DNA from 3 places in the Peribacillus sp. NPDC096379 genome. Region 1 is predicted to be linked to each of the others. Evidence: riboswitches for the same ligand, from Rfam matches in the RefSeq annotation. Region 1 holds a riboswitch; each other region holds the start of a gene.
The links. Region 1 has a riboswitch for cyclic di-GMP ahead of sinI (DNA-binding anti-repressor SinI). Riboswitches for the same ligand answer to the same signal wherever they lie in the genome.
Positions count from the first base shown of each region.

Region 2: another riboswitch for cyclic di-GMP. It lies ahead of ACIQZI_RS22810 (methyl-accepting chemotaxis protein); the one in region 1 lies ahead of sinI (DNA-binding anti-repressor SinI).
Region 3: another riboswitch for cyclic di-GMP. It lies ahead of ACIQZI_RS03365 (type II secretion system protein); the one in region 1 lies ahead of sinI (DNA-binding anti-repressor SinI).

Region 1 covers NZ_JBIWFD010000004.1:237,442-248,379, forward strand. The annotation lists gene ftsX (permease-like cell division protein FtsX) at 26-919, opposite strand; gene ftsE (cell division ATP-binding protein FtsE) at 909-1,595, opposite strand; gene cccB (cytochrome c551) at 1,877-2,215, opposite strand; gene ACIQZI_RS18365 (YitT family protein) at 2,265-3,128, opposite strand; one part of gene prfB (peptide chain release factor 2) at 3,983-5,008, opposite strand; one part of gene prfB (peptide chain release factor 2) at 5,010-5,081, opposite strand; gene secA (preprotein translocase subunit SecA) at 5,249-7,759, opposite strand; gene ACIQZI_RS18380 (helix-turn-helix domain-containing protein) at 8,286-8,609, shown strand; gene sinI (DNA-binding anti-repressor SinI) at 8,702-8,848, opposite strand; cyclic di-GMP riboswitch class I at 8,877-8,960, opposite strand; gene ACIQZI_RS18390 (chromate transporter) at 9,377-9,907, opposite strand; gene ACIQZI_RS18395 (chromate transporter) at 9,904-10,473, opposite strand; gene hpf (ribosome hibernation-promoting factor, HPF/YfiA family) at 10,853-10,938, opposite strand, start outside.
Region 2 covers NZ_JBIWFD010000009.1:51,223-62,160, forward strand. The annotation lists gene ACIQZI_RS22800 (ABC transporter permease) at 1-1,879, opposite strand, end outside; gene ACIQZI_RS22805 (amidase family protein) at 2,876-5,056, opposite strand; gene ACIQZI_RS22810 (methyl-accepting chemotaxis protein) at 5,223-7,292, opposite strand; cyclic di-GMP riboswitch class I at 7,544-7,654, opposite strand; gene ACIQZI_RS22815 (hypothetical protein) at 8,364-8,621, shown strand; gene ACIQZI_RS22820 (helix-turn-helix transcriptional regulator) at 9,012-9,203, shown strand; gene ACIQZI_RS22825 (hypothetical protein) at 9,187-9,366, shown strand; gene ACIQZI_RS22830 (hypothetical protein) at 9,366-9,602, shown strand; gene ACIQZI_RS22835 (hypothetical protein) at 9,734-9,856, shown strand; gene ACIQZI_RS22840 (hypothetical protein) at 9,961-10,587, shown strand.
Region 3 covers NZ_JBIWFD010000001.1:700,111-711,048, reverse strand. The annotation lists gene ACIQZI_RS03380 (PilN domain-containing protein) at 1-558, opposite strand, end outside; gene pilM (type IV pilus biogenesis protein PilM) at 534-1,505, opposite strand; gene ACIQZI_RS03370 (prepilin peptidase) at 1,523-2,278, opposite strand; gene ACIQZI_RS03365 (type II secretion system protein) at 2,510-2,998, opposite strand; cyclic di-GMP riboswitch class II at 3,311-3,394, opposite strand; gene ACIQZI_RS03360 (type II secretion system F family protein) at 3,462-4,670, opposite strand; gene ACIQZI_RS03355 (type IV pilus twitching motility protein PilT) at 4,670-5,710, opposite strand; gene ACIQZI_RS03350 (GspE/PulE family protein) at 5,727-7,370, opposite strand; gene ACIQZI_RS03345 (hypothetical protein) at 7,721-8,224, opposite strand; gene ACIQZI_RS03340 (type IV pilus modification PilV family protein) at 8,236-8,655, opposite strand; gene ACIQZI_RS03335 (prepilin-type N-terminal cleavage/methylation domain-containing protein) at 8,711-10,123, shown strand; gene ACIQZI_RS03330 (VanW family protein) at 10,243-10,938, opposite strand, start outside.

The sequences.
Region 1 (10,938 bases):
ATTCGCAAGCTTTTTGAACACGCACTTATACTTTTAAAAACTTCCGAACAGACATCAAACTGCCCCATATTCCAATTAGTCCGCCTAATAGAATAAGAATCGCTGAAATCTGATAAATAAATGGACTTAATGGTAGCAATTCGAAAAATGGAATATTAATTTTCGGTGAAACGTATTTAAATAGATTAGAGTAGAATACGCCAATTAACCCAATTGGAATAATGGACCCCAACACACCAAGCCATAAACCTTCAAGGAAGAATGGCCAGCGGATAAAGTTATTCGTTGCCCCAACTAATCTCATAATCTCAATTTCTTTTCTTCTTGCTATAATCGTAATTTTAATTGTATTGGAGATAAGGAACATCGCCGTGAATAACAATCCGATAATCAATACGACACCAATATTCCGGGCAATATTTACTACATTAAATAGATTATCGACATATTCTTTTCCATATTTGACGCTCTGAACATATTCAAAGGTTTCAATTTTCTTAGAAACCTGGCCTACATCCTGAGGCGTTTTCGTTTTCACAACCAATACATCACGAAGCGGATTATCCTGTTCAAATAATTTAAACGCCTCGCCGTTCTCCCCCATGCCTTCAATCATATTCGTCAGTTCTTTTTCCTTTGGAGAATATACGATAGAATCGACTTTGGCGATTTTCTTAATTTTCGCTCCAAGTGTTTTTTGAATTTCTTCTGTTGCAGCCGGGTCGATATGTACCCGTATTTCAACATCATTCTCTACATTTGATGCGATGTGGTTCAAGTTCATCATGATGACAAAAAACACACCAACTAATAGCAATGTTACCGTTACTGCACTTACAGAAGCAAAAGTCATCCAGCCATTTCTGACCAAACTTTTACCGCTCTCTCGAAAGTGCCGTTTCAATGTATTAAGCTTCATAGCCGTATTCACCTCGCAAATCATCGCGGGCAATTTTGCCATTTTCAATGGCGATTACACGATGTTTAAGATTATTAACAATGTCTTTGTTGTGGGTCGCCATAACAATGGTTGTACCACTTTTATTTATTTCGTCAAAAATATTCATAATTTCCCATGAGGTTTCCGGGTCAAGGTTTCCTGTCGGCTCATCAGCAATAACGACCATTGGCGAGTTGACGATTGAACGGGCAATGGAGACACGCTGTTGCTCCCCGCCTGACAGTTCAGTAGGTAGCATCCGGACTTTATGCTTCAACCCAACAAGATTCAATACTTCCATTACTCGCTTTTTAATTTCATCTGGAGTCTTCTCAATAACTTCCATCGCAAACGCAACATTTTCGTAAACCGTCAATGTCGGCAGTAGCTTGAAATCTTGAAACACGACGCCGATATTACGACGGAAAAGCGGTACCTTTGTATTTCTAATCTTCGGCAAGCTCACTCCATTCACAACAATATTTCCAGTTGTCGGAGACTCCTCCCGATACATCATTTTGATAAAAGTAGATTTCCCCGCACCACTAGGACCCACTACATAAACAAATTCACCAGCTTTTATTTTAACGTTGATTCCATTTATAGCAACGACACCGTTCGAATACGTTTTATAGACGTCTGTCATTTCTATCATATAAATAACCACCTAACTAGCTTTTTATTTCCAGAAAACTTATGAATCTATGGACGTGTTTCTCTCGCTTCATTTCGACAATTTTTGTGAAAAAAACCGAAAAAATAACAGGAATCAATCCTGCTACTGTACAAAAGCCATTATACCATCAAAGTTTGTCAAATCCGAAAAAAAAATGTTACAGTTTCATTTCAATGTAAATTTCCAATTTTATCTGCTAAATGGATTGCTTTTGACAACAAAACGCCCTGCACCTATGCAAGACGTCGTTGATCATGTTCTTATTTTTTTTCAGAAAGCCATTTCGCTACCAGTGCAGCTTGATCTCCTTGGATCAGTTTAGCTGGCATACCCCCGCTTTTTCCTTCTAAAATTATCTTTTCAATTTCATCTTTAGAATGTGTTGAGCCGATTTTCTTAAGTTCCGGACCAAATGCTCCTTCGAGATTCGCACCATGACAGCTTGAACATTTGTTTTTATAAATATTATCTGCTTCACCAGCAGATGTTGTTGTAGTCCCGCCTTCATTCGCCGGTTTTTTCACGTTATCATTGGATGTACCACATGCCGAAAGAGCAAGCGTCGTTCCTAGCAATAATGTAATCAATTTTTTATTCACTATAATGCCCCCTAGTTAAATTATCCATCTCACCTATATTATACCAGTATTACACGCGTTTAAAACCCTCCCCTAACACCTCCGAAGCATCCATTACGATCACAAAGGCTTTCGAATCAACGTCTTTCACCAATTGTTTCAAATTGGTGAATTCGGATTGATCAATTACACACATGAGGATTGGTCGAGAATCATCCGTATACCCTCCTTGACCCGATAATCTTGTAACACCGCGGTCAAGTCCATGAATAATTTCATGTCTCACTTCTTCGTCATGATTCGTAATGATCATCGCCATTTTTGAACGGCCAACACCAACTTGAACTAAATCAATCGTTTTACTCGTCACGTACAACCCAATTAACGCATACAACCCTTTTTCAATGTCAAAAACAATTGCTGCACTTAGCACAATGAATCCATCAATAAGCGCCACACAAGTCCCTAAGGAAAAATTCGTATATTTATGGATAATCTGTGCAGCAAGATCTGTACCGCCCGTTGAAGCCTTACCTCTAAAAACAATGCCAAGACCTAAACCGACCCCAATCCCACCGCAAATCGAACCGAGTAGGGCATCCTGTGTCCACGGATCCCAATCCCTTGTTAGAAAAACAATAAATGGTAAAATCAATGTTCCAACTAATGACTTTACCCCAAACTGCATGCCTAACAACAGCAAACCACTGATAAACAACGGAATATTAAAGGCCCACTGTACATACGCTGGCTCCCAGCCGAGCGTCCCAGTCAAGATCGTACTAATTCCACTGACCCCACCCGATGCAATTTGATTTGGCAAAAGAAAGACGTTAAATGTAATCGCTATGATGGCTGCCCCAACGATTACAAGACCATACTCACTCAACTTCTCAATCACCGGATGCTTCGGTTCTCGATATCTTTTTCTCATTTATCAGGTACTCCCTTCACCCTCTTTGTCCACGCTTGTTCATCACGATACAAATCGTTCAAAGTAGTATAGCACCGGGGTCTAACCCCTGTAAATGGTACTCCGATAAAGCGAGAAAGAGCGGGAATTCGCTGCAGATCTTTATTAGTTTTTACAATGCCAAGTAAATTAATCATTAGATTTCACTATTCATGCTGAGTTCTTATCCCTTTTTTCGAGAATTATATGAGCGCTTCGGAAATACTAGCTAAATTCTTGGCATTGCAGAACAGAACTACATGCCAAAATTAAAGAAACAATAAAGTGAAACTTCCCTTAGTGGGGGTTAGTCCCGTTCTACTGTCGCTAAGACCTTCTCATTCGCTTCGATCAATCGACAGTACGAACCCGAATCAATGAATCACAGACTAAGTGCGCCGCGTCCTGCGGCAACGTCTGTGTGACCCACGTCCTGTGGGCCTCAACTAAACCGCTGAAGAGCATAGCGGTAGTTTCACTGTATCTCACCAATCGGGGATTTACTTCAAAAAGCGAGGCAACTGCCCAGACCCGACAAGCATAAGATGGAATACGGCGTGGCGTAGTTTGCCACAGAGTATTACAGCTTATGACCTCGAGGGGCTAGGAGCCGCAGCTAGATTCGGCTGTTTATCCCCACCTTATTTTTTCTTGATTCTCTCGCAAAAATTGAGGTGGGGGTATTACAGCCTGTTAAACCGGGATAAATTATTGTACGAAACCTACGGGAGCACCTAAGCGGAGAGGACTATGTTCAAGGGGGTTGGTTAATACTTCAAAAAAAACAGGCCCACTAAACAGTTTTCACTGTTCAATGGACCATCACTTACTCAAACTTATAATTTTGAACGCAGATAGGCATCAATGAAGGCGTTGATATCGCCATCCATGACCGCTTGCACGTTTCCAGTTTCCGTACTTGTACGGTGATCTTTCACCATGGAGTATGGGTGGAATACGTAAGATCGGATTTGGCTTCCCCAGCCAATTTCTTTTTGTTCGCCGCGAATTTCATCCAATTCAGCTTGTTGCTGTTCGATTTCGCGTTGATATAGTTTTGCTTTTAGGAAATTCATCGCTTGAGCACGGTTTTTGATTTGTGAACGTTCAGATTGACATGTGACTACAACACCTGTTGGGATATGTGTAATCCTAACAGCAGAGTCCGTCGTATTAATATGCTGACCACCAGCACCAGTTGCACGATACGTATCAACTTTTAAATCTTCTGTACGAATTTCTATTTCAATGGTGTCATCAAATTCCGGCATCACTTCACAAGAAACAAAGGAAGTGTGACGACGGCCAGATGAATCGAACGGAGAAATACGGACAAGACGGTGAACCCCTTTTTCCGCTTTCAAATAGCCATAAGCATTATGCCCTTTGAAAAGAAGAGTCACACTTTTAATACCAGCTTCGTCTCCAGGTAGATAGTCGATTGTTTCTACCTTAAAGCCTCTTTTTTCGCCCCAACGCGTATACATACGCAAAAGCATAGAACCCCAGTCCTGAGATTCGGTACCACCAGCTCCTGGATGAAGTTCAAGAATGGCATTATTTTTATCATATTCTTCACTTAGTAACAGCTGAAGTTCATATTCATTCATTTGTTTAGAAAGCTCGACGATTTCCACTTCAAGGTCTGCTAGTAGCTCATCGTCGTGTTCTTCTTTCACAAGCTCATAGGTTAGTTCAAGATTTTCATACGAATCATTGAGCTCTGCCAATTGATTGACCTGCTCCTTCAATCCATTTGCTTCATTAATGACGACTTGTGCCTTTTGTTGATTGTTCCAAAACTCTGGATCGCTCATAATATTATCTAATTCAGCAATACGGGCTTCCTTCTCTTCTAAGTCAAAGAGACCCCCTAAAGTCCGCTAATTTCTTAGCTGTATTCTCAAGCTCATGTCTGATATCTGCTAATTCCATGCAATTCACCTCTTAATTATTTTCAAAAAACGTAATCAGTCTCTACAACTATATGCAAAAAAGGACAGATTCGCAAATTGTATTTCAAGTTTCTCTCTTGTTACTTGTTCAAATGAAAAAAAGAGGCGGTAAACCCTGGACTAAACCGACCTCTTCTTCTAGCCTATTTACTCTACATTCCCGTGACAGTTTTTATACTTTTTACCGCTTCCGCATGGACATGGATCATTTCTTCCGATTTCAGGCGATTTACGAAGTGGCTTTTTCTTAACCTTTTCTGAGCCTTCTTTTGGATTGACAGCATGTCCTTTAATGACTTCCTGACGCTCCAGATTATTGCGGATTTCTGACTTCATAATATATTTCGCAACGTCATCTTCAATGGCCATCACCATTTCCTCGAACATCGCAAAGCCTTCCTGCTGATATTCGCGTAATGGATCAATTTGACCATATGCACGAAGATGGATTCCTTGACGCAATTGTTCCATCGCATCAATATGATTCATCCATTTACTGTCAACTGCACGCAAGACGATTACCTTTTCAAACTCACGCATTTGTTCAGATGACAATTGCTCTTCTTTACTATCATACTGTTCTTTCACTTTCGCAAGCATGTAATCCGCTACTTCAGCTTCATCTTTTCCATTTAGATCAGCTTCTGTTACTTCACCCTCATCGAACAGATTGCCCTGGGCATAATCGAGTAAGCCTTGATAATTCCAATTTTCACCGTCTGTACCTGGTGCAAAAAGGGCCACATTACGATGAATACTCGCTTCAAGCATGTTTTCAGCGATATCGCGTAAATTCTCACTATCCAAAACATCAAAACGTTGCTTATAAATGATTTCACGTTGTTGACGTAGCACATCATCATATTGAAGAAGCTGTTTACGTGCATCGAAGTTATTCCCTTCAACGCGTTTCTGAGCGGATTCCACAGCACGGGATACCATCTTACTTTGGATGGGCTGTGTATCGTCCATCCCAAGTCGTGCCATCATCGCTTTCATATTATCTGACCCAAAGCGGCGCATCAATTCATCTTCCATAGAAAGATAGAACTGCGTCATACCTGGATCCCCTTGACGACCAGAACGTCCGCGAAGCTGGTTATCAATCCGTCTACTTTCGTGTCGCTCCGTACCGAGCACCACAAGACCGCCCAGTTCTTTCACACCTTCACCAAGCTTGATATCCGTACCACGACCAGCCATATTCGTTGCAATTGTCACGGCACCTTGTTCACCAGCACCGGCAATGATTTCCGCTTCTCGGCCATGGTTTTTCGCATTCAACACATTATGCGGAATCCCTTTTCTTGATAAATACTTTGAAATAATTTCAGACGTTTCAATCGCTACTGTACCAACTAGAACAGGTTGCCCCGCTGTATGGCACTTTGCAATCTCTTCAACTACGGCACGGAATTTACCGTCCATAGATGCATAAATTAAATCAGCGCGGTCATCCCGAACAATTTCACGATTCGTTGGAATCACGATTACATTCATATTATAGATATTACGGAATTCTTCTTCCTCCGTTTTGGCTGTACCCGTCATTCCGGAAAGCTTTTCATACATCCGGAAATAGTTTTGGAACGTAATCGTCGCAAGTGTCATGCTTTCATTTTGAATCTCCAGACCTTCTTTCGCTTCAATGGCCTGATGGAGTCCATCACTATAACGGCGTCCTTTCATCAACCGTCCAGTGAATTGGTCAACGATGACAATTTCGCCTTCTTGCACGACATAGTCGACATCAAGATGCATACTAGCATGGGCTTTTAAAGCTTGATTAATATGATGGTTCAACACAACATGGTTAATGTCGAATAAATTTTCAATATTAAAAGCCTTCTCAGAGCGATTAATCCCCTCTTCTGTCAACTGGACCCCTTTTGTTTTTTCATCATACGTATAATCCTTTTCCACAGTTAGCGTGCGTACGAATGCATTCGCTTGAATATATAACTGAGCTGATTTTTGTGCCGAACCTGAAATAATTAATGGTGTACGAGCTTCATCAATCAGGATCGAGTCCACTTCATCAATGACAGAAAAATGCAAAGGACGCTGCACCATTTGCTCTTTATAAAGAACCATATTATCACGTAAATAATCGAAGCCAAGCTCATTATTCGTGCTATACGTAATATCTGCATTGTACGCTTCTTGTTTTTCTTCTTTCGACATACCATTTATATTCAAACCAACCGTCAAGCCCATGAACTCATAGAGCTTACCCATTTCTTCTGCATCACGACTTGCCAAGTATTCATTGACTGTAACGACATGAACACCTTTCCCAGTAATCGCGTTCAGATAAACAGGAAGAGTGGAAGTCAACGTTTTACCTTCCCCGGTTTTCATCTCGGAAATATTCCCGTCATGAAGGGAAATCCCCCCCATTAGCTGGACGCGGAATGGATACATCCCTAACGCTCGTCTCGCCCCTTCACGAATCGTCGCGAATGCCTCGATAAGCAAATCATCGACCGTTTCTCCTTTTTGGTACCGCTCTTTGAATTCTTCTGTTTTTCCACGCAGTTGATCATCTGATAAAGAAGCTGTTTCATCCGCCAGCATCTCAATTTGATCGGCCAGCTTCTCAAGACGCTTCACTTCTCGTTTATTCGGGTCAAACACTTTATTTAAAATATTAAGCATTCAAAAACGCTCCTCTTTATATAGAAGTCTTTATCAAAAAAGTAAAAAGAACTTAGGATTCATAAGATTAAATTAACGGATATCCCGGTTTAACAGACTGTAATACCCCAACACAAATTTTGTGAAAGAATCAAGAAAAAATAAGGTGGGGATAAACAGCCAAATCTAGCTGCGGCTCCTAGTCCCTTGAGGTCATAAGCTGTAATACTCTGTGGCAAACTACGCCACGCCGTATTCCATCTTATGCTTGTCGGGTCTGGGCAGTCGCCTCGCTTTTTGAAGTAAATCCCCGATTGTTTCAACGAACCATTAGTGGAAAAAAACACTGATGGAAGTTTCACTTTATTTTACCCATTATATGTCATAGTAAATAGGTGCACCCTTAATATTACCATGTATAAAGGGTGGGTACAACTTCACGTTATTATGAAAACTTATAGATTAACTACTATGAAAACTGTTAGAATGGATACTAACAGCTTCAGAGTTAAAAATATCTTCAGAAAAGTTTTTGGAGTGTGATAATATGATCGGTGATCGCGTAAAAAAACTGAGACAAGAAAATAGAATATCCATGACAGAACTTGCGGAAAAAGCAGGAGTTGCCAAGTCCTATTTAAGCTCCCTTGAAAGAAATTTACAAACAAATCCATCCATCCAGTTTCTTGAAAAAATCGCCTTAGTGCTGCAAATTCCTGTCGATTCGCTCATATATGATGAGCCAGCCAAAGATGGCCTTGACGCGGAATGGATGAACATTGTTCAAGAAGCGATGAAATCTGGTGTATCCAAGGATCAATTCCGTGAATTCATTGAATTCAACAAGTGGAAATTAAAGCAAGAAGATTGAAGCCCTGTTTCCATGCCCGGTCTAAAAAAATAAACCCCTTAAACGAACTGGGCTTTCGTAAAAAACCAGTTTGTTTAAGGGGGTTATACATTTTACATCATATGATAGGTTGGTTCATCTTTTTTATTTTCGTTTGCTTTTTGCTCCAAGAAATGAAGGACTTCCTCTTTCGTCAGTCCGAGTTCCTTAGCTTGTATCATTAGCTCGATCCATTCTTCATAAACTGTTACGTCCTCCAACCCAATCCCTCCTAAAATACTATGTATTTCAGGCAGTCCAGCCATCGTAGCACACTACCTTAGACCCGTGACTTTGCGTCCCTACTTTTCAATAGGTTTGCCTTTTTCTGTGTAAGCACTTCCTTTTTCTTGATTATACAGAATTTTTTGTATTTTTGATGTAACTTTATGAAATTAAATTGAAAAATATTACCTTATATTTTTTCATTTTTTGACAATATACAACATAGATCGACTAACTTCTACATAGTCCAAATATAAATAAGTTGGAAACTAGATCATTTAAAGTATTTTTATCGTCAGCTAATTCGGCCTTTTATACTCATGACATATAGTCTAGATATTTCGCCATTGTACCGTCAATTTCACCCGCGACTGGGACAAATCCGTTGGCCTTTATCACTCTACTAAATGAAGCACTTCTTTCTAGCGTTACGTTTTTTTCTTTTTTAAACGTATATACACAATATATTTATTAATATGATGATAACGAAAAACCCCTTTGAACTAAACATCAAAGGGATTTTTTCATCCAAGAAAAATAGCACCATATACTAAAGCACCAGCGATTACATAGGCAGGATGCACATTCAATTTACCAAGTAACATATAACTAATCGCACCAATTACTAGTGTCTGAATCCAACCAATTCCTTCATATGCGGTGAAAAAGAAGTCATACGCCATCATTCCTAGCAACACAGCGATGATAGGACGTACGACGACCGTCACTCTTTTCACCCTTGGGGATTCTTTGTGTCGCATCAAGATACTGAGCAGTCCAAGCATTAAGATGAGTGAAGGGGCCACTGCAGCGAATACCCCGACAACGGCGCCGAGGATACCTGCCTGCTCAAATCCAATATAACCGGCCATCTTGGTCGCAATCGGGCCAGGTAGCGCATTCCCTATTGCAATCATTTCACTGAATTCGTGAACCGTAAACCAACCATATCGATCGACGACTTCCTTTTCAATTAACGGAATTGATGCTGGACCACCACCATATCCGAGGATGCCTGAAATGAAAAACGCCCAGAAAATCTGTAAATAAATCATGACTTTTCTGCCTCCTTATCAGGTCTAGAAGCAGGGTCTTTCTTAAGTAATGCCCCGATAATCAGAGAAATAATAATAATAGCAGGATGCACATGCAGCAGTTGCATGAACACAAATCCAAGCAAAACGAAGACAATAGTCCACAGCCACCCCATACTAGATGAGCCTGATTTTTTGAAAAACTCTACAGTCATGGTTAGCAGCATCACAGCGACAACAGGAACGACCGCTGCTGTCATCCCTGTGACCCATGTTTGATCTTTATAAGCATTCAAACTTGTTAATAGCAAAATCATTAAGAGAATTGTAGGAACGCACGATGCAAGTATTCCGTTCAACAAGCCCCAAATGCCGCCAACACGGTAACCAATATACCCTGCAAGCTTAGGCGCAATCGGACCAGGAAGTGCATTTCCGAGTGCCAAGATATCACCAAAGTCTTCATTATTCATCCATTTATATTTCTCTACTACCTCTTTTTGCACAAGCGGAATGGCTGCGGGACCACCGCCAAATCCAAGCATTCCTACTCTAAAAAAAGCCATAAAAATATGTAATTGCTTCATAACCTTCACCTATTTCTACTAATCTATCTTCCAAGCCGCAAAGGCATCGCATCAATTTCATTTGACGTTGGCCAAACAACACTCATTGCTGTAAGAGGCTAAGATGCTGCACCCATTCCATTTTTTCAATAAATGTACTCCCTTGTGAAGCATATGGATGATGCAAAAAAATCCATTATCACGATTGGCCCTCATCTCGTATTTACCTTTTATATTATACAGAACATTTTCTATGTTTGTGAAGTTACCTAAAAAACAAAAAGTACCAACTTCTGATCTCGAACAGCTGATGCCTTAAGCAAAGAATCATATTTAACCATTTGAACCGAAAAGACCTGACTCTCTCTTAAGAAAGAATCAGGTCTTTTATAATTTATTATTAGCTTGGTTCAATCAAACCATAGCGTCCATCCTTACGACGGTACACAACATTTGTCGAATTTGTATCTGAATTCGTATAAACGA
Region 2 (10,938 bases), on a different contig from region 1:
TATTCTGATAATAGTCCATTTTCTCACGAACATCGACGCTTGAAGCCACGTCCATGCTCACAATATACCAAAGAACGGCCTCTTCATTTAAACCGAGACTGGTATGTGCCTTTGCTGTTTTTCCGCCATTTGTAATATCTTGATAAATACCAGTTACTTTCAAGGTCTTTTCTGTCCCGGCAACCTTTACTACTACTTCATCTCCAACTTTCTTGTTTACCCCGTCTTTTGACGCATTTGCAAAGGAAAGTGAGATTTCCGCTTCACCCTGAGGTGCTCTGCCTTCCAGATATTTTAATGGAAATACTGAAAAATCTCCGGTTTCAATATTCATATAGTCCCAGAAACCTTCCCCATTTTTGACCTGATAGGAACTTGTGATATAGGCCGCATACTTTTCAATATCCAAATCATTCTGCAGTTCCGCCTGTAGCTTTTTAAAATCTTCTGTAATCGTATCTGTCCTTCGAAGATCGATTCTCATGTCGGATTTCCCAATTCCCATGTATGTGGAAAATCCCGGTGAATTCATGGTGTTATAAATATTTAAGGGGAGTATGACAATGAACGTACATATGATAAAAATAACAAACAGCAGCCTGTATAATTTGAATCGTTTCCATACATCCCTCAGCCCCATGTAAATATTGGTGCTGAAGAATTTGTTCTTTAGCAGCGGGAAATGGTATTTTCGGTTCTTTTCGCGCTCCATAGAATCTTTCCGTAAAGCTTCCACCGCAGAAATCTTATCGATTCTTTTCAGCACTTGCTGGCAGTACATCACAATCATGAAATATACAAGTAATGGAGCTATAAGCGATGGTACATATGTTAAGCTACCTGATAAATCGGAAGATATGTAAAGTCTCATATTACCGTTTAACAGATTTACCGCTGCCAAGGAAAGCAGATAACCGATAATACCGGCTGCTGCTGAGATGACTCTATATTTATTAAGATAGACCTTTTTTATATCTTTTTTGGATATTCCCATTGCTTTCATAACACCGATTTCTCTAATATCTTCATCAATCGTTGCCAGAAATGTAAGTCTGATACAGAGCGAAGCAATCACAATAAGCAGAATACTAATAAATATAATGATAATCGCAACTGCCATATCAGATATAGCATTAAACATCGTAAATATCTTCCCTTCGATTATAGGACCGTTTGCCGGAAGACCGGCTTCGATATAGGCAGTCTGAACCGCAGCAGAATCCCCGTTTTCATTCAGTTTGAACTCGATCAGATATTCCAGTTCCCCAGCCTGCATTTCAAGTATTTCATCATAGTCATTCTGATTTATCACAAACCGTTTTGAAGAAGTAAGGGAAGAGTTCATCTCAAAATCTCTTGCATAATCTGAAATGACAAACTCTTTCTCATCCCCGCCGCTTTTCACCGTAATCGTATCACCTATTTTTAAGTCGTGTTGTTCCATGAAATAGATGGGAACCGCAACGAAACCTTCATTTACATCCAGCTTTTCATTATCCAGATCCAATATAAAATCAAATTTCTTATTCTGTACAACAAACGAAATATCCTGTATAGTTCCAGCCATCGTTTGATTTTGGCCAAAATGAATATTACTTCCATCAATATTCTGAAGAACCATCGTCTCCTGCATCGCTATATGGTCACGGTATTGTTCTGTGAATTGGTCGATTTCTGCCTGGTTATATTCTCCGGCATGCATTACCGCAATGTCAGCTGGAACTGCACGCTCCCGAAGATCTGATATCGACTGAATCAGATTGGCAATGTTATTAATGGCACTGGCTGCCAAAATAACGGCCATCGTGATAAATACATATACTGTCATCGTTACAATTTTGTTTCTGAGGAAATCATTCTTGATTATTTTCAAAAACATTATTATTTCTCCTTCCTGCATTGATAAAATTTTTCTAATTTATCTTGTCTCTAACAAATTTGGTCATTTCTTCAGAGGAAGAATTTCCATTAACTTTTTGAATGAATAATGTGCTTACATGCTGAATTCTTAGTAGACTTGACCTAAATGATTATTGAACTTACTAAAGTAATCATACAAAATGGTATTTATTAGGCAAACCCGCTTAAGCCTAATTATTTACTAAGCCCTCAGCCCTATTTTAGGAAGTTGATTATTGGAGGTTATTATAAAAAAATAATCGGAATGTAAGGAAGGTAGTGGAAGAAGTAATAATCGTTTCAACTGCAACGGACAAGCACGAAGAGTTTATTGATGAACTAATGGGCACACAGGGTCAAGAATGGGTATTTATTGATAAGCAATGGATCTAGTAATCTATATCTTTTTTATCAGTCGTTCTAGATCGGATTTGGATGATTTCATTTTTAATAAAGGCTGTTTTCGCATACTTTGTTGCTTTTCAATTATATTTACACTAACAACCTGGGTTGATTTCCGTTGCAGGTACTCGCTTTCCGCGGGCGGTCTCCCTCAACACGCTTGTCCCGCAGGAGTCTCGCACCTTCCACTACAATCAACATCTACTCGAATTTACTTTGCTAATAACAACAATCTTTACGAAAAGAACCTTAATAAAAGATCTATTCGCAAAAATTACTTATCATTGGAGACGTATTACTTTTTACTACACAATTTCTATATAGTTTAATAACCTCTTCACTTACACAACCCTTCCTCTGGATTTTTTCGTATTGGGTGTGACGAACTGATTTTGGTGATAATTAGAATTCAATCTTTATTTCATTTATCATATTTATTCAAGCAATTTTATTGAATATATCACCAACATTTCTAAACAAAAAAGGTCCTTCACCAGTTCAGTGAACTGATGAAAAACCTTCTCTTTTGCATTATTATTCTTGTTTCTTCCGCTAAAAGATTTAGTTTCAACCTTTACTTTGAAGGCTTAAATTTATCATCTAGACATCGAGCCATAAAAGCAGCAAAATGTTGACGTGATAGATTAATAGTTGGTTTAAACGTTCCATCTTTGTAACCAGCAGTAATATTATTTGCTGCCAGTATGGATATAGAATTATATGCCCAGTATCCTTTTGGGACATCCTTGAAATCCGTTGGATAAGTTCCTTTTAAGTCATAAGCCAACACTAGGACCTTAGCCATTTGTGATCGGGTTAACGTTCCGTTAGGATCAAAATATTTTTGACCTTGGGCATTTATTTTCCCATTGATAATACCTAATTCAACAGCCTTCGCAATCTCTTCATATCCATAATCATCAGGCTTCACATCAATAAATCCCGGATTAAGAACACTAGAATAATCCGTAATTCCTTTTTCTCTTAAAATGATCTCTATAGCTTGCAAACGAGTAATTGGTTCATTTGGTTTAAATGTTCCATCTTTGTATCCTTTAATAATTCCTTTATCAGTCAAATACTCAATCTCATCTACAAAGGAAGTTACATCTTTAAATGTAGTTTTACCATCGAAATCAACTTGGAAATTAGGTGTTGTTTTTGGTATAGTTCTAGCATCGGTTGCCTGTTCAAAAGAATAGGCTAAATCGAGTAGTGATTGTTCACTATATGCCAAACCTAAGAAAGAAACCCCAACAGGTAACTCTTCTTTCGTAGCTCCAGCAGGCACGGTAATTTCAGGGAATCCTGTGGCCGTTGCTACATAACCCGCAGCATACGTGTCATATGCTTCACATACATATGTAGGATCTTCCTTATCAAATCTCGGTGAAGCTGGACATGACAACGTTGGAAAAACAATGGCATCCAAATCATTTTCTTTCATCATTGTTTCGATTTCATGACGTACTTCAGACATTTCTTTCGTTACGATATTGTTGTATTCTGGTGTGTCCTTAAACTCTGCTTGTACCATAGAGTTTTTTAGACCTTCCAGACGCGCTGGATTTACTGGAGTCGATGAATTCAAGACCTCTGGAGATTCACTGATTTTAATAATTTCTTCTAGAGTTCTCGGCTGACCCTCTGGAAGTTGACTTAGATATTCTTCTAATTGAACTTTAAAATCCGCGTCATTAACAGGGCCAATAATAGGTGTCCAAAGATATTTCGTCTTTTCTGAGAAAGAAACTGGAATAAGCTCTGTACCTATTTTCTCCATCTTTTCTAGTGCCTTTTTGGTAATAGAGTCTACCTCTGTGTTATCTCCAAAAAAGTCACTAGCTACTCCGATTCGAGCATTTTTTAAAGCCTTGCTATCTAATAATTTACTATAGTCTTTTACAATGTGATCCTTTGCAAGCAAAGTTTTGTCATCTTTCTCATCAACACCAGCCATAAAACTTAATGCAATGGCTGCATCTTCCACAGACTTCGCTAATGGTCCAGTAGTATCAAAATTTAACGAGGATGGAACTACCCCGCTACGACTTGTTAAACCAAGTGTCGGTCTAATACCAACTAGTCCTGTAACATTAGCTGGTCCTCTGACTGATCCAGATGTATCTGTCCCTAGTCCAAATACAGCAAAATTGGCTGCAACTGCCGCTGCAGATCCGCTGCTTGATCCAGAAGCATCTCGGTTTAGATTATACGGATTTAGAGTTAAGCCGCCTAATGAGCTGTATCCTAACCTGCCATATGATGCTGCGAACTCTGATAAATTTGTTTTTGCAATGATAATTGCCCCTGCATCCTTAAGTTTTTGAATCGTAAAAGCGTCTTCTGTAGGATAAGCATCCTTTAATGCTACTGAGCCTGCTGTCGTAGGCATTCCTATGACATCAAAATTATCTTTAACAACGATTGGGATACCATGAAGAATACTTCTTGAGCCTTCACTTTGTCTTTCTGCATCCAATTGCTTTGCAATCTCTAAAGCTTGATCATTAATGGTAATGATTGAATTAATCGTTGGACCTTGCTTGTCATATTTTTCTATACGCTCTAGATAATATTTAACCAATTGCTCAGAGGTAATCTGATTGTTATTTAATGCTTCAGAAATTTCACCAATACTCTTTTCGAATGGGTCAAATTTGGTTTCTTCTGCAGAAACACTTACCAAAGGAAGCATGGTTATTACTAAAATAAAAGCTATCAAAGTTCTAAACTTGTATATCGTCTTAAACATGGTGTTTCCCCCCTAATATAATTCCTAATTAATGATTAAACTCTTCTATCTCTCTATTTTTTTAAGACATTTTAAATAGACTAAAAACACGATATAAATTTGGTCAAAGATTATATTAGATAATCTAACAATCTTTTCAGCCATTTTGCTGATAGAAATCATAATATTACAGTTTAAATTGCTGAATAACTTCCTCTAATTCTAATGACATTCTTGCTAACTCTTGAGATGCTAATGAAACCTCTTCCATTGAGGCACTCATCTGTTCTGAGGATGCAGCAACATTTTGTGAATGTTCGTTTACCTCTAAACTCGTTTTTGAAACTTCCTCTATATGGGTTACAACTTCTGCTATATGTTTTTTCATGTTATCCATCGCTAGGCTAACCTCAGATATTTTTGTTGTAGCAGCTAGAACTGAATCCTTAATTTCTCCAAAGGCTTTTCCACTTTCATTAACAAGTTTCATTCCTTCTTTAGCAGAGGTTGCCCCCTGATTTACGAAACTCATTGAATCCTCAATGCCATCTTTAATATCATTAATAATTTCATTAATCTGCAATGCTGAATGGCTGGATTGCTCAGCAAGTTTCCTTACTTCATCTGCCACTACCGCAAATCCCTTCCCATGTTCACCAGCTCTTGCAGCTTCAATTGCCGCATTCAAAGCTAATAAGTTCGTTTGCTCTGAAATGGACTGTATGATCAAACTTATCTGGCCAATTTCGTTCGATTTCTCATTTAATACACTAATTTTTTCAGCAGAAGAGGTTACATTTTTATCTATTTCACCCATTTGCTTTACGGTATGGTTAACAACATCACTACCTTGTTTAGCGGATTCAGCTGAATAATGGATGGAATTGCTAACATTTTTCATACTCACTGTAACATCATCAACGTGCTTGAATACTTCATTGATAATACCTACTGCATTCTTCATTGCAGCGTTCTGTTCATCTGTTCCGGTGGCAACACTTTGAATTGACTCAGTTATTTGATTGGAGGCTTTTTGATTCTCAACGGAAGAAGCAGCTAGTTCCTCAGATGTAGCTGATAATGCTTGAGATTCAAACCAAATCTTTTTAATTGTTTCTTTTAAACTACTAGACATAATATTGTAATTCTTCCCCATATCTCCAATTTCATCATTTGACTTAATCGTGACTAATTGAGTCAAATCACCTTTAGACATAGCTAGGGATAAATCACTAATACTTTTGATACTTCGTGTTATCCTCAAACTAACAAAAATGGAAACTAATAAAGATACAACAGCGAAAATCCCGCCTATAATGAAAATCGCCGAGCGTATAGAATCTGCAGTAGTTAAAAGTTCGCTCTTCTCAATAACAGCGATATACTTCCAGCCTTCATTTTTTGAAGAGATTGTGTTTAATACATAATCTTTTCCGTCAATTTTTGTTTCAAACGAGCCATCTTTACTTAAATCCTTTAATTCGGGAACATTTAGCTTAGAAATTTGCTGAAAGTTCAAATCAGCATTCTTTGGATGTGCAAGGATTGTTCCATCTCCTTGCGCTAGAATTACATAGCCATTTTCCCCTATACTGATTTCCTTAATAATACTCGTTAAACCTTCTAAACTAACATCTAGACCTAACACACCGACTTGTTTTCCGCCTTTTTCAATCGCAACTACATTACTTACAATAATTCCTTCTATCCCAGTAGCGGCATAGGCACCTGTTAATTGTACTTTCCCTGGTTCTTCTATACCCGTAGTATACCAAGGACGTTCTCTGGGATCGAAACCAGCTGGCACAGGACCCTCAGGATATTGAACATACCCTCCATCCGATGTCCCCATATAAGCATAAGCTGCATTAGGATGGCTCTTACCAAATTGAGAAAGCATATCAAATATTGCTTTTTCTTTCTCCCCATTTGCTGAAGGGGTCATATCAATTGACCCTTCTCCTGTTATATCTTTATAGGAGGTAATGCTTGAATCAGCATTTAAAACGGCAGGGTTGGTAGCTAATAAATTGACATTTTCCCTAATAGATTCAAAGTACAAGGAAATTCCATTGTCTACCTGTTTAATTTCTCTTTCACTAGAATTGATATAATCCTTCTCGGTTTTTTCACTAACTGTTTTATTAACTAAAAAGCCAATAAAGATGATTGGTACTAATGATAGTAATAAAGAATTAATTAAAAACTTTGCCTGAAATGAAAATCTTTTATTTCCCATTTTACCAAACCTTTCCATTTTTGTTCTAAGCAAGCATAAGATGCTTACTGTTACCTAGCTATTAAATCGTTAACTTCAATAATCTCTCATCCCTTATTAAATATTTTTTTAGCAAAGTTATTATCCTCCATTCACAATTCACTAAAAAATAATCCAGGTTTGTTGATGATTCACAAATTCTCGCTTCTGGAAACTAGTATTGCAAAAAAAAAGACTACTCTATGTACCATAGAATAGCCAAAGGATATTAATAAACATTAATCCACAAATTTGGTAACCAGGCGATCATAGTTTAGATTACGGGACTTTTGACCACTCCCTAAACCTTAGACCCTAGGCTTTGCGTCCTATTCTTTCGAAATAGTTTGCCTTTATATTCCATAAAAACCAATCTAAAATCACATTATATTATATTCTCACATAATTCTACAAACTTCAACAATTTTTGCAAAATAAACCAATACTTTTTATTAACGAGTATTGTTCTTTGAAGAAACTAAGATTGCTTTAAATTTTATTCAGGTTACTGCAAACATACAAAACGCATATGACGCTCTAACGCCACCATTTACTATGTAAGCTAAATCGTGTACAACGCTACACTCACCTAATCACAGTGGTGGCGGTGCGAAGTCAGAATTCGAACTATTTCTCAATAATATAGGTATACTTGATAAGAAGATTGGCTATTTTATGAGATTGCGAAGACCCGCCCCATGTCCCCATACAAAAAAGCTTTCCACCAGTTCAAGTAACTGATGAAAAGCTTTTTTAATTTAATAAACCTCTTATACTAGGCTCATGATGTTTATTACATCATGCCGCCCGTGAGATGAGAGTGTGTAATATCGTTAAAGAGAGGTGCAAAAAGCGCGGTAAATCAGCGTTTTAGATATTGTTGGCTGTAACATCTTTAACGGAGATTTACCGTTTTTTATGGGATTGCGTTAGCAAAATGTTAGCATTTTCAAGCAGATATTCTGGACCAGTTGTTTACACACTCTACATGACTTGTGTACTTTTAACAGACATTATGCACTATGCGACTATATCTACTTAAATTATAGTCAAAGTGGAGGCAAAACAAAAATGTCAAATGTGATTGATGAATTAGAGGTACTAGACGGCTATTTTGACGGTGATAGATTTATCCTAAGGGGAATAAATGGTCACGCAATATATGGAGCGTACAAAGCGGATAATATGCTTTCGTTGGCTAGATTAATTCATGATAATGAGCCATTCAGTTTTACCATTGATAAGGAAAAGATGATTAGAATACCAAGAGAATTAAACAAGCGAATTAAATATGAGTTAACCATGATAGCAGACGAGTTGAGTAGTTAATTTACTACTCTTTTTTTGTTTTATTAGACCCCACCCCGTGCCGAATGATTGACTTTTAGCAGTTAATTTATATGTATCGGTCATCCGCTCCGTATAAAAAATTTTTCAAAATATTAAGGCGTACAACTTTTATAAAACGTATGTCCTAAAACATCCCACCTCAATAAAGGCAGATACCACCATTTTTACAGGTGATTACTATACATTCGTTCTCCCTACTTGCCTATAAAACTTTACCCATGTACGCACAGAAACAAAGGCTTTTTATTGTTATTTATCGTTTTATCTTTTATTTCATTGTTCTATCCCTTTTTTTGTTAGGAATTAATAAACCGTTCTTATAATGAGTATGTCAGAGAACAGTACAACAAAATTAGGAGGTTTTACGGTATGGAAAAAGAGTTTCTAACAGTTCGTTCATTATCAAAGTTACTAGATATGAGTGAGCAAACAACCTATAAATTGGCACGAGAGGGGGTAATCCCAGGACGTATCAAAGTAGGTAAATCCGTTCGTTTTAATAAAACGGTTGTAATTGAATGGCTACAAAAAGGAGGGGCTAAAGATGATCGTCAAAACTAAGGATTTATACAGCTTTTCACAAGCAGCGGAAATATTAGGTGTTACTGCCCAAAGACTTTTTGAATTATGTTCATCATCTTATGTGGAGAAGGTGCACCAAAATAACCGTATCTACTTTACCAAAGAAAGTATTAGACAATTAGTCCTAAGGGGTGATGTTTAATGATTAGCATTGAAAAAACTAGCAGATTACTAAACCACTTTAACATAGCATTTACTGAAAATGCGGTGTTGGGTTACTTACAACGTGGTCAACTTGACAAAGCCCCTCGTATAGAAAGCGGTTATTATTCACGTAACACCAAATACGGCTACAGTGTAAACAAGGATAGCCTAGTAAAGTTTTTACTTGATCATGGGGCTACTGAAAAAGAAATTAATGAAGTTCTTGAGGGATAACTTATCCGCAGCCAACCGCTTTTATGTATTTATCGCATAGAGCGGTTTTCTTATATTTTTGCAACTTATCCGCTAGTTATCTCGATTACTAGATTAACCGTACAAATACAAATTTTTAAGGAGGACTAAACATGGAAAAATTAGTTGCAGTAAACATAGAAACAGGTGAAGTAAAAGGAGATATTGCTTTTTACAGAACCCCCGAACAACAAGAAATAGTCGGTAAGAAAAAAAAAGGGAAGAATATATATTAAGAGGGAACAGACCTTTTATAAGTTGTTTTCATGACTCAATTAAGGATGTTACTCAATACCTATCCCTAACAGTCAGTGGAGCGTTAATGAAATTGTTACTATACATGAAAATGAATGGCAAGGGGCTATTACAGAAGGACGGTAAGCCTTTAAAGCAAATTGATATTCAAAATATCTTTGGTAAGAGTAAAAGACAAACCGTTGATATTGTTAAGCGTCTTGAAACTTTATCTATTCTTATAGCAGTGAAAGACGGTCGTTCAAAACTCTTTTACATAAATGAACGCTTTCATTCCATGGGTAAAATTACGAGGGAGGGGAAATTTACTAAGCTACTCACTACTAAACTTCGTGAAGTAGTAAAAGATTTGAAACTTGAGCAGCTAGGTTTTTTATATAAAATCCTTCCCTACTTTCACTATGATACTTGCGTACTTTCACATAATCCTAATGAACAGGATGAAAAGAAAATCCTGTTCATGAACCGAAATGAGTTATCAACAGCTATTAATTATGATGTTGATAATATTACAGCTTTAGTTAAAAAACTAGAAGAAAAAGGGCTAATAATGACCTCTAGAAGATATGGTAATGTACTTTACTATGTCCATCCTGACTTAATGTACCGCCAAGCAAATAACGGTGATATGGAAAAATTCAATGCTTTACGTAAGATGTTTAAGGCTCATCAAGTCAACGCAATCAGCAGAAAAACAAAAGTTAGGGACTGAAAATTCAGTCCCCTTTTTAATTTCATTTTGTATTTGTACGCCAACAATGCGGTGTAAATTGCACTTATAAACCATTCTATACGGTATCGACTGCACCTATTAATCATGTAGAAAACTTCCCTTAAGCAAATGATATCAATGGCTTAAGCGTTTTACATGTATATTTCCCCTCTTATATCTTGAACAAAATCAACTTACCCTATTTTATAATAAAATTAAAAATCACTAGGGCGAGGAACGAAGCCCTCGAAGTGAGCGAAGCGAACGGAGCAGACAAATGATATTAATTAAATTATTTTAATGAGTTCTGATGTTCGAAGAACTCCCTTCGGTCGTCCTTCTCCATGGTGC
Region 3 (10,938 bases), on a different contig from region 1:
TGCATTGTAACGTGGAAGGATAGGCTCCGCTGTCACACCATCCCCAAGTTTCTCCGTTGAAAGGGTTTGTAACTTAGCTCCTGAAATAATGGCTGAATTTGAAATACTTTTCAAGTAATAAGCTGCCTCCCGGGAAGAATCGAACCGAACAGTAAGCTGCACAGCCCCATCTTCTTGATAGGAAAAATCTACGATAAACCCTCGTTCAGGTAATAATGAAGATACAGTTCTCATGATGAAAAAGGTTGAACTTTGATGTTCTTCAACCCATTGAATCGCCGTTGTCAATTCACGCACAGATTTGGACTCAACACTCTGAGTTCGCTCTTTTTCCTTCGCGACTTTTAATTCTTTAGTCAACGTTAACTCTTGCTCCAGTTCTACCAATCGGGTCTTCTGTGCTTGATAGGTAGTCATGAAGAAGAATCCACTGACCAATAGCACAATCCCCGTCAACAAAATCAAGAAGACAACGGTACGTCGTTTTTTTTCTTTTTTAGGTAATAAGTTAATATCTACAAGCATGTTGACACCTACTTTAACGCTAGTCCAATACATTCAGCATATACAGGAGGGATGTTCCTTCCTTTTTTCGTTTGAAATAGTGGTTCAAGTAATGGCTGAACGGATACTTCAATCGCAGTATGTATATCCGAATAAAAAGTTTCCATACAAGGATGGTCTCCTGACAAAACGAGCTTTGAGATACGATGATTTCCTTTTGTAAGATTGAAATGGTAATAGGATAGGAAACGTTCGATTTCCATGGTAATATCTTGAGATTGACTGTGTAATTCGTTCGGTGCACCCACCCAAGAATAAAATTCCGATCCACTGCGGCTTTTAGAAAGTTCAAAGTGCTCATCATGAAATTCCAAAGGATAATGACGCGAAAAAACGGGTTTATGTTCGTTAAAAACAGATAAAACAAATGCATCTACCCCAATTTGCACCATTAATACATGCTCATCCTGCTTAGCAAGACCTAGATGATAATACATTCTATATAGCGATAGCACTGATAGATCTGCTATATCAGGTTTAAGAGATGCACCCTTTAATAATGCTGTAAATTCATGTAACACGGTTTCTCTTGAAGCAAATAACAACACGTCTCGGTTTTCAGCCGCTTTTTCTAAAGGCACAGCTTCGATTAAAGGGTCTGCAAAAGGCAGATGGATGCTCTGGCCCAATTCCATATATAAATAGCCATTCAGTTCATGATCTGGAATCTCATTCGAAACATGAATTTTCCTAACGATTACTGTTGAATCAGGTACACAGAATGAAACTTTTTTCCCTTTAAGCTTCCATTGATCGATCATTTCATCGACAATCAGTTCGAGCGTTTCACGATCTTTGATTTGCCCCTCAACGATCACACCATCTGGAAGGCTCTTTTGCCCATAGGCTAGCAGTTTTCGCTTTTTTCCAGATTCCACAAACCGAATATACCGATCTTTAATGGCTAGATGAACTCGATGTTGTCTATTAAATGCACTCACTCTCTTCATCACCCGCTTCAATAAAACATAGTAAAGTAATAGTTTAAGATTTCATTTCCATAAAAATAGGATAGCAACGCACCCATTGCAATAAATGGGCCAAATGGAATCGGCTGCCGTTTCTTATAATTTCCCCGTATCATGCCAGCCACTCCATACAATGCTCCAAAGAAGCTTGCCAAGGCAAACGTAAGGAGAGTCAGCTTGAGGCCGAGAACCAAGCCCAACACGAAAAACAGTTTAATGTCTCCCCCACCCATGCCACCTTTACTAATGACAGCAATGAAAAAAAGCAGACCAAAGCCAACGACCGCACCGACAAACATATCCCACCATGGATCTAATGGCACGACTAAACGGACAACTAAAACAAGAGGAACAAAAAACAACAGCACTTTATTAGGAATAATCATATAGACAATATCAGATACAAAAATAATGACTAACAACGAGATGAAGGTAAGTGCGATTACTAGTTCACCTGTCCATCCAAATTCATAGAATGCAAGCATAAACAATAAACCCGTTAAAAGCTCAACAAGTGGATAGAGCGGCGATATTTTCGAATGACAGTTCCGGCATTCTCCTCTTAAAAAGACATATGACAACACAGGTACCAAATCCGTAGCTGTCAACGTTCTTTTGCAAGTTGGACACTGTGACCGCGGCCGTACGATTGACTGTTTCTCCGGTACCCGCAAGCCAACGACATTGTAAAATGATCCGAGAACTAAGCCTAAAATACCTATGTAGCTGTAAATAAATAGTGTCATGGATTTCTCCCTTTTTATTGGAGTTTTGGTCTCCCCGTTTTCAATAAGCCTTCCTTCATACTGGATGTGGAGTTTTGACGTCATGTTGTTCCTTTTATTATACAGGAAGTTATATAGATTTAAATAAGATAATGCCGTGAAGGTTCAATTGATTGATAAAGCAGATTGATTATTATTAGATAAAAAAAATCACTCCTTGCGGAAAGGAGTGGGAGTATCATAATACATGTATCAATTCACATTAGATATAACTTTCGTTCGATCATCTAAAGCCGAAGATGGAACAGGAGACTCTTTAGCTCCAACAGACCGCTTACTTCCTACTAAATATACTTTATATGATTTTTTACCGGCTGTTTCCTCGACTATAACACCACCAACGGAGTATACTCCTCCATCTGGATCTTTAAGACCAGACACATCAGAGGCACTAGCACTAGGCTTAATGTCTGCATCAATATACCCACCATTAATAAGTTCCGCTAAAGTAATTTCCCCGTCTGCTCCAAATTTCTCATTGGCTGCATCGGACAATTTAGCTGCTGCAATCACTTGCTGTGCATTCGCAAGATGAGCATCCTTCTTACTATTATCAATAATCTTTCCAATACTCGGCACAGCAATCGCTGCGATGATTCCTAAAATCACAATGACAGCCAAAAGTTCAACTAGGGTTAACCCTTTTTGATCATGAATCAATGCTTTTACTCGTTTAATCATGTACGTTCACTCCTCAGTTCATTTTTTTATGTAGTATGACACGGTGTAATAAAACAGCTTGTAACTTCATACAAAACCTAAAAGGGCGTTAAAACGCCACCAGTTACTATGAAGGATCGGTCATGAAGCACGCTACACTCGCCTAATCACAATGGTGGCGGTGCGGAGCCGGATTTTCGGAAGCCTTCTCGAACAGATAAGTAAACCCGCTAAATAGATTAGCTAGATGAATAAGTTGCGAAGCCCCGTCCCCATGTCCTTCATACAAAAAAACCGCCATGTTTATATTTAAATTCCAAAATTTGGATTTAAACATAAATTGGCGGGGTGCACTACTCACTCCTGATCATTTAAGTGCCCAAATAAAAATGATCAATCACAGTTTCCAATCTATTTATATATTGCTAGTATATAAGACTCATTCACTAGTTGACAACTACTTTTTCTACTATATTGAACATTTTTATTGGATTTCGTTAAATATAGTGAACATCGGAACGGCAATGGCTGCTACAATGCCTCCAACAACTACAGCTAGAAAGATAATGAGAAAGGGTTCAATAAGAGATTTCATTTGATTTGTTGCATTGTCTACTTCCATTTCGTAAAAATCAGCGACGCGATCTAGCATGACATCCAAAGTACCAGATTTTTCACCGACGATGATCATTTGCGTGACCATCGGTGGAAATGCCCAGTGTCTTTCCATCGGAATGGCCATGGACTCGCCTTTTTCAATCGAAAGTCGCGATTGTTTCATCACCCTGGTTAACACTTCATTTCCTAAAATCTTTTCCACCATTGTTAAAGATTGCAAAATTGGCACAGAACTCTTGAAAAGCGAGCTTAATGTTCTCGTCATTCTTGCAATCTCCGCCTTTTGAATCAGTTGCCCGAAGATAGGCATTCTTAAAAGCCAATAATCAAGATAGTATTTCATCTCGCTATTGGATCGTATATAGCGAATGAAGATATATAATCCAACCGCTAATAAGAGAAATACCCACCAAAACCTTTCAAAAAATCCACCAAGATTGAGAATCAACTTCGTAAAGAAAGGAAGCTCACTACCAAATGAAGTAAACATATCGGCGAAAGTTGGTACGACTTTAGCTAACATAAAAATGATAATAATAATACTCAAGCAACCAACCGTTGCTGGGTACATCAACGCCGATTGTACTTTTTGCCTTGTCTGATACTGTTTCTCAAAATAAACTGCCATTCGTTCCAGAACCTCTTCTAGATTCCCGCCAGCTTCACCCGCTCGCATCATATTTATGAAGAGAGGCGGGAACACATTTCGTTGCTTTTCTGCTCCTTCAGAATAAGGGTTTCCATCTTCTAAACTTTGAACAATATGTTCTAATGTTTTTCGCAGCAGTTTACTTGATGTTTGTTCCGCCAAAATCTTTGTCGCTTCTACAACACTGATCCCTGCTTGAATTAATGTTGAAAACTGGCGCAGATATATAATAAAATCACGATTTTTTATGCTTTTTCTACCCAAGGAGATTTCTTTATATAAAATGCCCTTTAGTTCATCAATACTCGTCACAGCTATCCCTGTTTCTCTTAGCCTTGTGACCGCCTCTTTTCGTGTGTCCGCCGTCATTTTCCCTTGTTTTTTTCTTCCCATCCGATCTCTACCCTGATAGTGAAAAACTGGCATTAGATGATTCCTTCTTCTAAATAAGGGAGGGCAGAATAAGAATCAATCTTCCCTTCTTCCACTAATTGTTTAATCGACATTTCCATCGTTTGCATGCCAGCCGATTTACTCGTCTGCATCACACTTGCAATTTGATGGATTTTTTCATTACGAATTAAATTTTTGACAGCAGCATTATTCACCAGAATCTCGATCGCTGCCACCCTTCCTGCCCGGTCTTTTGACGGCAATAAACGCTGTGAGATAATCGCAGATAAGACGGAGGCAAGCTGAACACGGACTTGCGGTTGCTGATTGGGCGGGAACACATCAATGATCCGGTCAATTGTTGCCGGTGCATCTGTTGTATGCAAGGTGCCAAGTACTAAGTGACCCGTTTCCGCTGCGGTAATCGCTGTGGAAATCGTTTCTAAATCGCGCATTTCTCCGACTAAAATAATATCAGGATCTTGTCGTAAACAAGCGCGCAGGCCATTTGAGAAATTTTGTGTATCAAAACCAACTTCCCGTTGATCAATAATACTCAATTGATGTTTATGTAAATACTCGATTGGATCTTCAAGCGTAATAATATGTTTCTTCATATTTTTATTAATATAATCAATCATCGCTGCAAGCGTCGTTGATTTCCCGCTTCCAGTCGGTCCTGTCACCAAAACGAGCCCTTGCCTTTTTTCAGATATCGCTTGTAAAACAGATGGTAGCTTCAATTGTTCTAAAGTCGGAACTTCGGTTGGTACGACTCGAATCGCAAGGCTGATACAAGAACGCTGATGATAAGCATTGACCCGGAAGCGCGAAACGCCAGGGATTCCATATGACAGATCCAACTCTCCTTTGTCCTTAAACGCCTGCCACATCGATTCAGGAATCATTACTTTCGCCATTAATTCTGTGTCTGCTGGCGTAAGGTTTTCTTTTCCATACTGTTTCAAGTCACCGTGAAGTCTCATAATCGGCGGTACACCTACCGTTAAATGAATATCAGACGTCCCTAAATCAAAAGCAGCTTTTAAAATATAATCCAATTTCTCCTTCACACATCTAGCCCCCTAATCATGTCCCCGCTACCCGCAGTACTTCCTCTACCGTTGTCAATCCTTGTTTGGCTTTAAGCAAGCCATCGTCAATGAGGAAAATCATCCCATTGCGAACCGTATATTGCTGGATTTCACTAAGTGGCTTATTATTCATCATCATCGTTTGAATTGTATCATCGATATTCAATACTTCATGAATCGCAATCCTGCCATGATAGCCACTGTTTTGACAGCTTGGACATCCTTTGCCACGATATAAAGATTGCACAGGGATGCCACGTTTTTGAAACAAATTTCTTTCCATGGCAGATGGTGTGTATGCTAGTTTACAATCCGGACAGACTTTGCGAATCAGTCTCTGAGCGATGACGCCAGTTAAGGAGGAAACAACCAAATACGGTTCAACATCCATATCTAATAGTCTCGGAATCGTTGAAAGCGCACTATTGGTATGCAAAGTACTTAATACAAGATGCCCTGTCAAAGATGCCCGAACAGCTATTTCCGCTGTCTCGCGATCACGAATTTCACCAATCATGACAATGTTTGGATCTTGTCGTAAAATCGAGCGCAAGCCACTAGCAAACGTTAGACCTACGCTTGGATTGACCTGCACTTGATTGATGCCCTTCATTTGATATTCCACAGGATCTTCCACAGTAATAATATTAACCTGTTCAGTATTCAAATGATTCAATGCCGCATATAGAGTCGATGTTTTTCCAGAACCGGTTGGCCCCGTAATCAGAATCATCCCAGACGGCCGTTCAATCATCGCAACAAAGGCTTTGACATTCACTTGATTAAAACCAAGCTGTGAAAGATGAATCATCACATTGGATAAATCTAAAATACGAATGACGATTTTTTCACCAAATACGGTTGGCAATAATGAAATTCGTAAATCAATAGGCGTAGCATTCACATCCAATTTAATTCTGCCATCCTGTGGCAGTCTCGTTTCGGTAATGTTCAAATTAGCCAAAATTTTAATTCTAGCAATTAACAAACTATAAATATTCTTCGAAAGGACACGTTCTGTACGTAAAATCCCATCGACCCGATAGCGAATAAGGATGTTTGATTCCTGTGGATCGATATGAATATCGCTCGCTTTCATCTGTACGCCCGCTTCAAGAAGTTGATTGACAAGCTTAACAGCTGGTGCATCTTCACCATCTAGATTCTCAGTCGCGATCCTGTTCATATCTAATTCTTCAAATGTCTCTGTCTTGCTATAATATTTATAGAGTGACGCAATGATTTCTTCCTTTTTCGCTATGACAGGTGAGATCACCAAACCAGTCGATAGTCCCATATCATCTAATGCGATATAATCCATCGGATCATGCATCGCTACAATGAGTTGATTCCCTTCTTTTTTTATGGGCATGACTAAGTTCCTGAAGGCAAAATCTTTTGCAATCAAGCCTAAGACGGCTGTATCTACGGGATAACGAAATAAGCTGATCTGAGGTACACCTAGTTGGAACTCAAGCACCTCAATGAGTTGCTGCTCATTGATTAATCCGCGTTCCAATAAGGCATCACCCATTTTTTGCCCTTCTTTTTTGTATGTTAATGTATCCTGCAATTTTTCTTCCGTAATGATCCCTGCTTCAACAAGTAAATCGCCTAAACGTTTTCTTTCACTTTTCATTCTATCACCCCTATCTGGCATCCTTTGATCATTGTCTGCTATCATTCAAAATAACATGAAATCTACTTAAATTATAGAGCGAATTACCCAATCTTTGTAGTACTATACGAATAATGATATTAGGATGTTCTTCCATTCAATTTAGATGAAAAGAAGAACTTGTCCCTTTTGTTTGCATGGATTGTAGGAAAATAGACGAGGTACCTAACTTTGTTGTATAAGAATTTAGTTATAATTTGAAAAAGGGAGATGAAGTTGAAGCAGTCTGCCCTTTTTGCCATGGAACGATGCGGCAAGCGTGAAAGGATCCCAAGTGAGTACATCTACACTTGAGATGGGAGAGAGGTTGCTTAGCGATTTTGTTCTTGGATCTTTATATTAATGGTTTTTTCTCGTTCCGAATCTGCTTGAGCATACACATTATTCAATGAGGGAGTAATAGTATATGTGACCGTAAGAGTGTTATCTACTCTTGTTATACTAATATAATCTATTTTAAATTGATACATTTTATCAGATGATATGATTTCTTTATCTACTAATTTAGTTCTAAATTCTTTTTCGTATTTAACAGCAATTTCAGCGTCTGTAGGAATAGCGTTAGTGGTAGGGAACTCATTTAGCCATTTTATGACCGCTTTTTTTGCTTCGTTATTTGCTGTGTTTATCTCCTTCTCAACATACTTTAAGCCCATTCGTGATGATTGATGTAACTGTATATTTCCCTCTGATTTTTGATTCTGCAAAGAACTGTTTAAAACATTGCTAATTAAAGTTACTGAAAAAATAAGGATTAATGTAATCGTTAATAATACAAGCACTAATGTATAACCTGCTTCATTTTTTTGTTTCATCAATTATTCTCCTAATTGTTGAGGCTTACATCTACATATCCATATGTAATCGTTAGTTCTTTATGGTCTTCTGATTCTATTCTTATAGAGATAGGAAGTAAGCCTAGTGAGCTTTCTTGTCTACTTTGTGTTAAAGGTGTCACGGTTGAAAGATAGTTTTTTTGATTTAATGGAATGGATGGACGAATATACTTATCTACTGGGATAGTTTGGCAATCGTTTGTTTTACAATATGTTTCCAAGCTATTTGTTACCTCATAAAGTTCTTGTTCAGCTAGATTAATTGCTGTTAATTTATCTTCTGTTTTTGTAGAAAATGTCATTGCATTTGAGAAGAAGGATAAAAATATCGTTAACACAATACCAAGGATTGTGATGGAAGCTAGAACTTCAATAAGAGTGAAGGCTTGATTATTTTTTAGATTATTCACGAATTGCTACCACCTAATGTCTTTTTATTCATTATATAACAAACTATAATAGGGAATGGATCAATTTTATCAAAAAGTGGGGAATTTCATGAAACAGGTAAACAAGGAATCTGGCATTACTTTAATAGAAGTGCTAGCCGCTTTAGCCATTACAGGATTTATTGGGAGTGTTGTGTATGGTGTGTTTTTTCAAACGCTGCACGTTAAGGAGAAGACACAGTCGCATAACGAATTGAGACAAGAAGCAAATATTGTCATGACCCAGTTGCGATCGATGCATGAGAATGGAGATAGTATTTGGTATAGTTCTGGCATGTTATACACAGAGAAAGAAAAGAAAAATCCATTAGCAACAGAAACAAATTATCTTTTTACAGAAGTACTAATCAATGGGACTAAAGTCGTTTCAGAGCAAAGCATACAGCTATTGTCTACATCAACTTTCAAAGTAGCCTTTACTATAAAAGATCACTATCAAAACGAATACAACTTGGAAACGGTGTTACCGGGGACAACGAATCAGCCTATTGCGGGTGAGATTGTAAAGCCTCCTAGCCCTAGTACAGTGGAAGATTTTTATACTTTTCTAGTGAAGAATGATATTTTTGTGTATGGTTCACAGTTTGAATTTCAAGGTAATCAAGTGAACGGACCTAATGCCACGATTATTGTTGGAGGAAATTTGCTTAGCAGTCAATTAAACGGTGGTTCATTTAGTAATGTTTCTAATATTAATATAAATGGGTCCGTAAATATAGATGGAGGTAGTGCAGGTTTGGGTTCACCTACATCTCCAGGAACGATATATGTGAATGGAGATGTAACCTTGTGGGGTGGAACACGTCATATATATGGAGATGTATATGTTAATGGAAATCTTAAGCTCAAAGATGCTATCATTCATGGAAATGTTTACGTTCAAGGGAATGTTGAATTGGATTGGACACCTACGATAGAAGGAAATGCAAGAATTTATTATAAAGGGACTTTAAAATATCCTAATAATTATCATCAATCTATTCTGGACAAAGTGATTCTTAAAGCTGATGTTCCAAAGTTAACTAAGAGTTATACGGATATTCCACCATTAAAAGATTCTCAGTGGTACAAGGATCACGGATATACCCAAACGATAAAACCTGATAATATGAGATTATATGGGAATAGCATAAATGTTCAAAGCTATTATGATAGTGGTTTAGGAAAATATGTAAATACTTTTACTAACGCAACCATTGTTAGTCAGGGAGATATTACTATAAACAGCGGGGGCTTAAAAATGACAGGGGTCTTATTTGCCCCAAATGGCAAGGTAACTTTTAGTGGTGAATCATTTGAAGGTGTAGTAATTGCTAGAAATGGTTTTAATGTGACAAGTGGGGGAACTACTATTACATTCAAGGGTATAGAACAGTATATAAGGGATCCTAAAGATTTTCCACTTCAGGCACTAAGTAAGATTGATTAACAAATACAAATGATTTTACAAAAAAGGTCGGGTTTATAACTCACTAAAAATGAAGTAACAGATGATTAGAAAAATAACCAGAATGGCTACCAAAAATATTTGGCAGCCATTTCTCAAGTCTAGTCTATAGATTTATCTTTTTCTTTTGTATCCAATGGTAGTTTCTCTTCTATTGAGTCTTCACCAAGTTCTTCATCAACTCTCAGTTGCGTATCTAGTTCTTCGTCCGAATGATCATCTTCACCCTCTTCAATCAGTTCTAATTCCATATCATCTCCCCCTATTACCTCAGACTCCACAGGTATTTCCTTCAAAACAACCTCGTTCACAGGTAAATAAAAGTCATTCGAAATTTGCACGGAATCCAGTTTTTCATTCAATGAATTATACGTTTCCCGATAAACGGATACTGAATATCCCAGTTTACCTGACTTCTTAATCGTTTCTGAACCGTTTGGCAATAATGCTGTGTATTGAATGATCTTCCGATAAGGGATGGTCTTCGAATCTTTTAATACGACTTTATATTGTTGTTCTGTCTCGTATCCACTAATTTCAACGATGAGCACACCTGGTTGAGTAGCTTTGATTGTAACTGTCATTTCGAAGTCATTAGGATTGGCTAATTTCAAGTCCATTCCGTTTCGATTGACTTTGGCTTCATAGCCTGCTGTAACCCCTACAGGCACTTCCTGACTTGTATTTCTTTCAAGAATTTGTAGATTAGTTGATAAGCTTGCTTCATATACTAGAGAGGCTACTTGTGTTAAAAATTCATCCGTCCAACTACCGGCATTCACACTCAAATCGTTGAT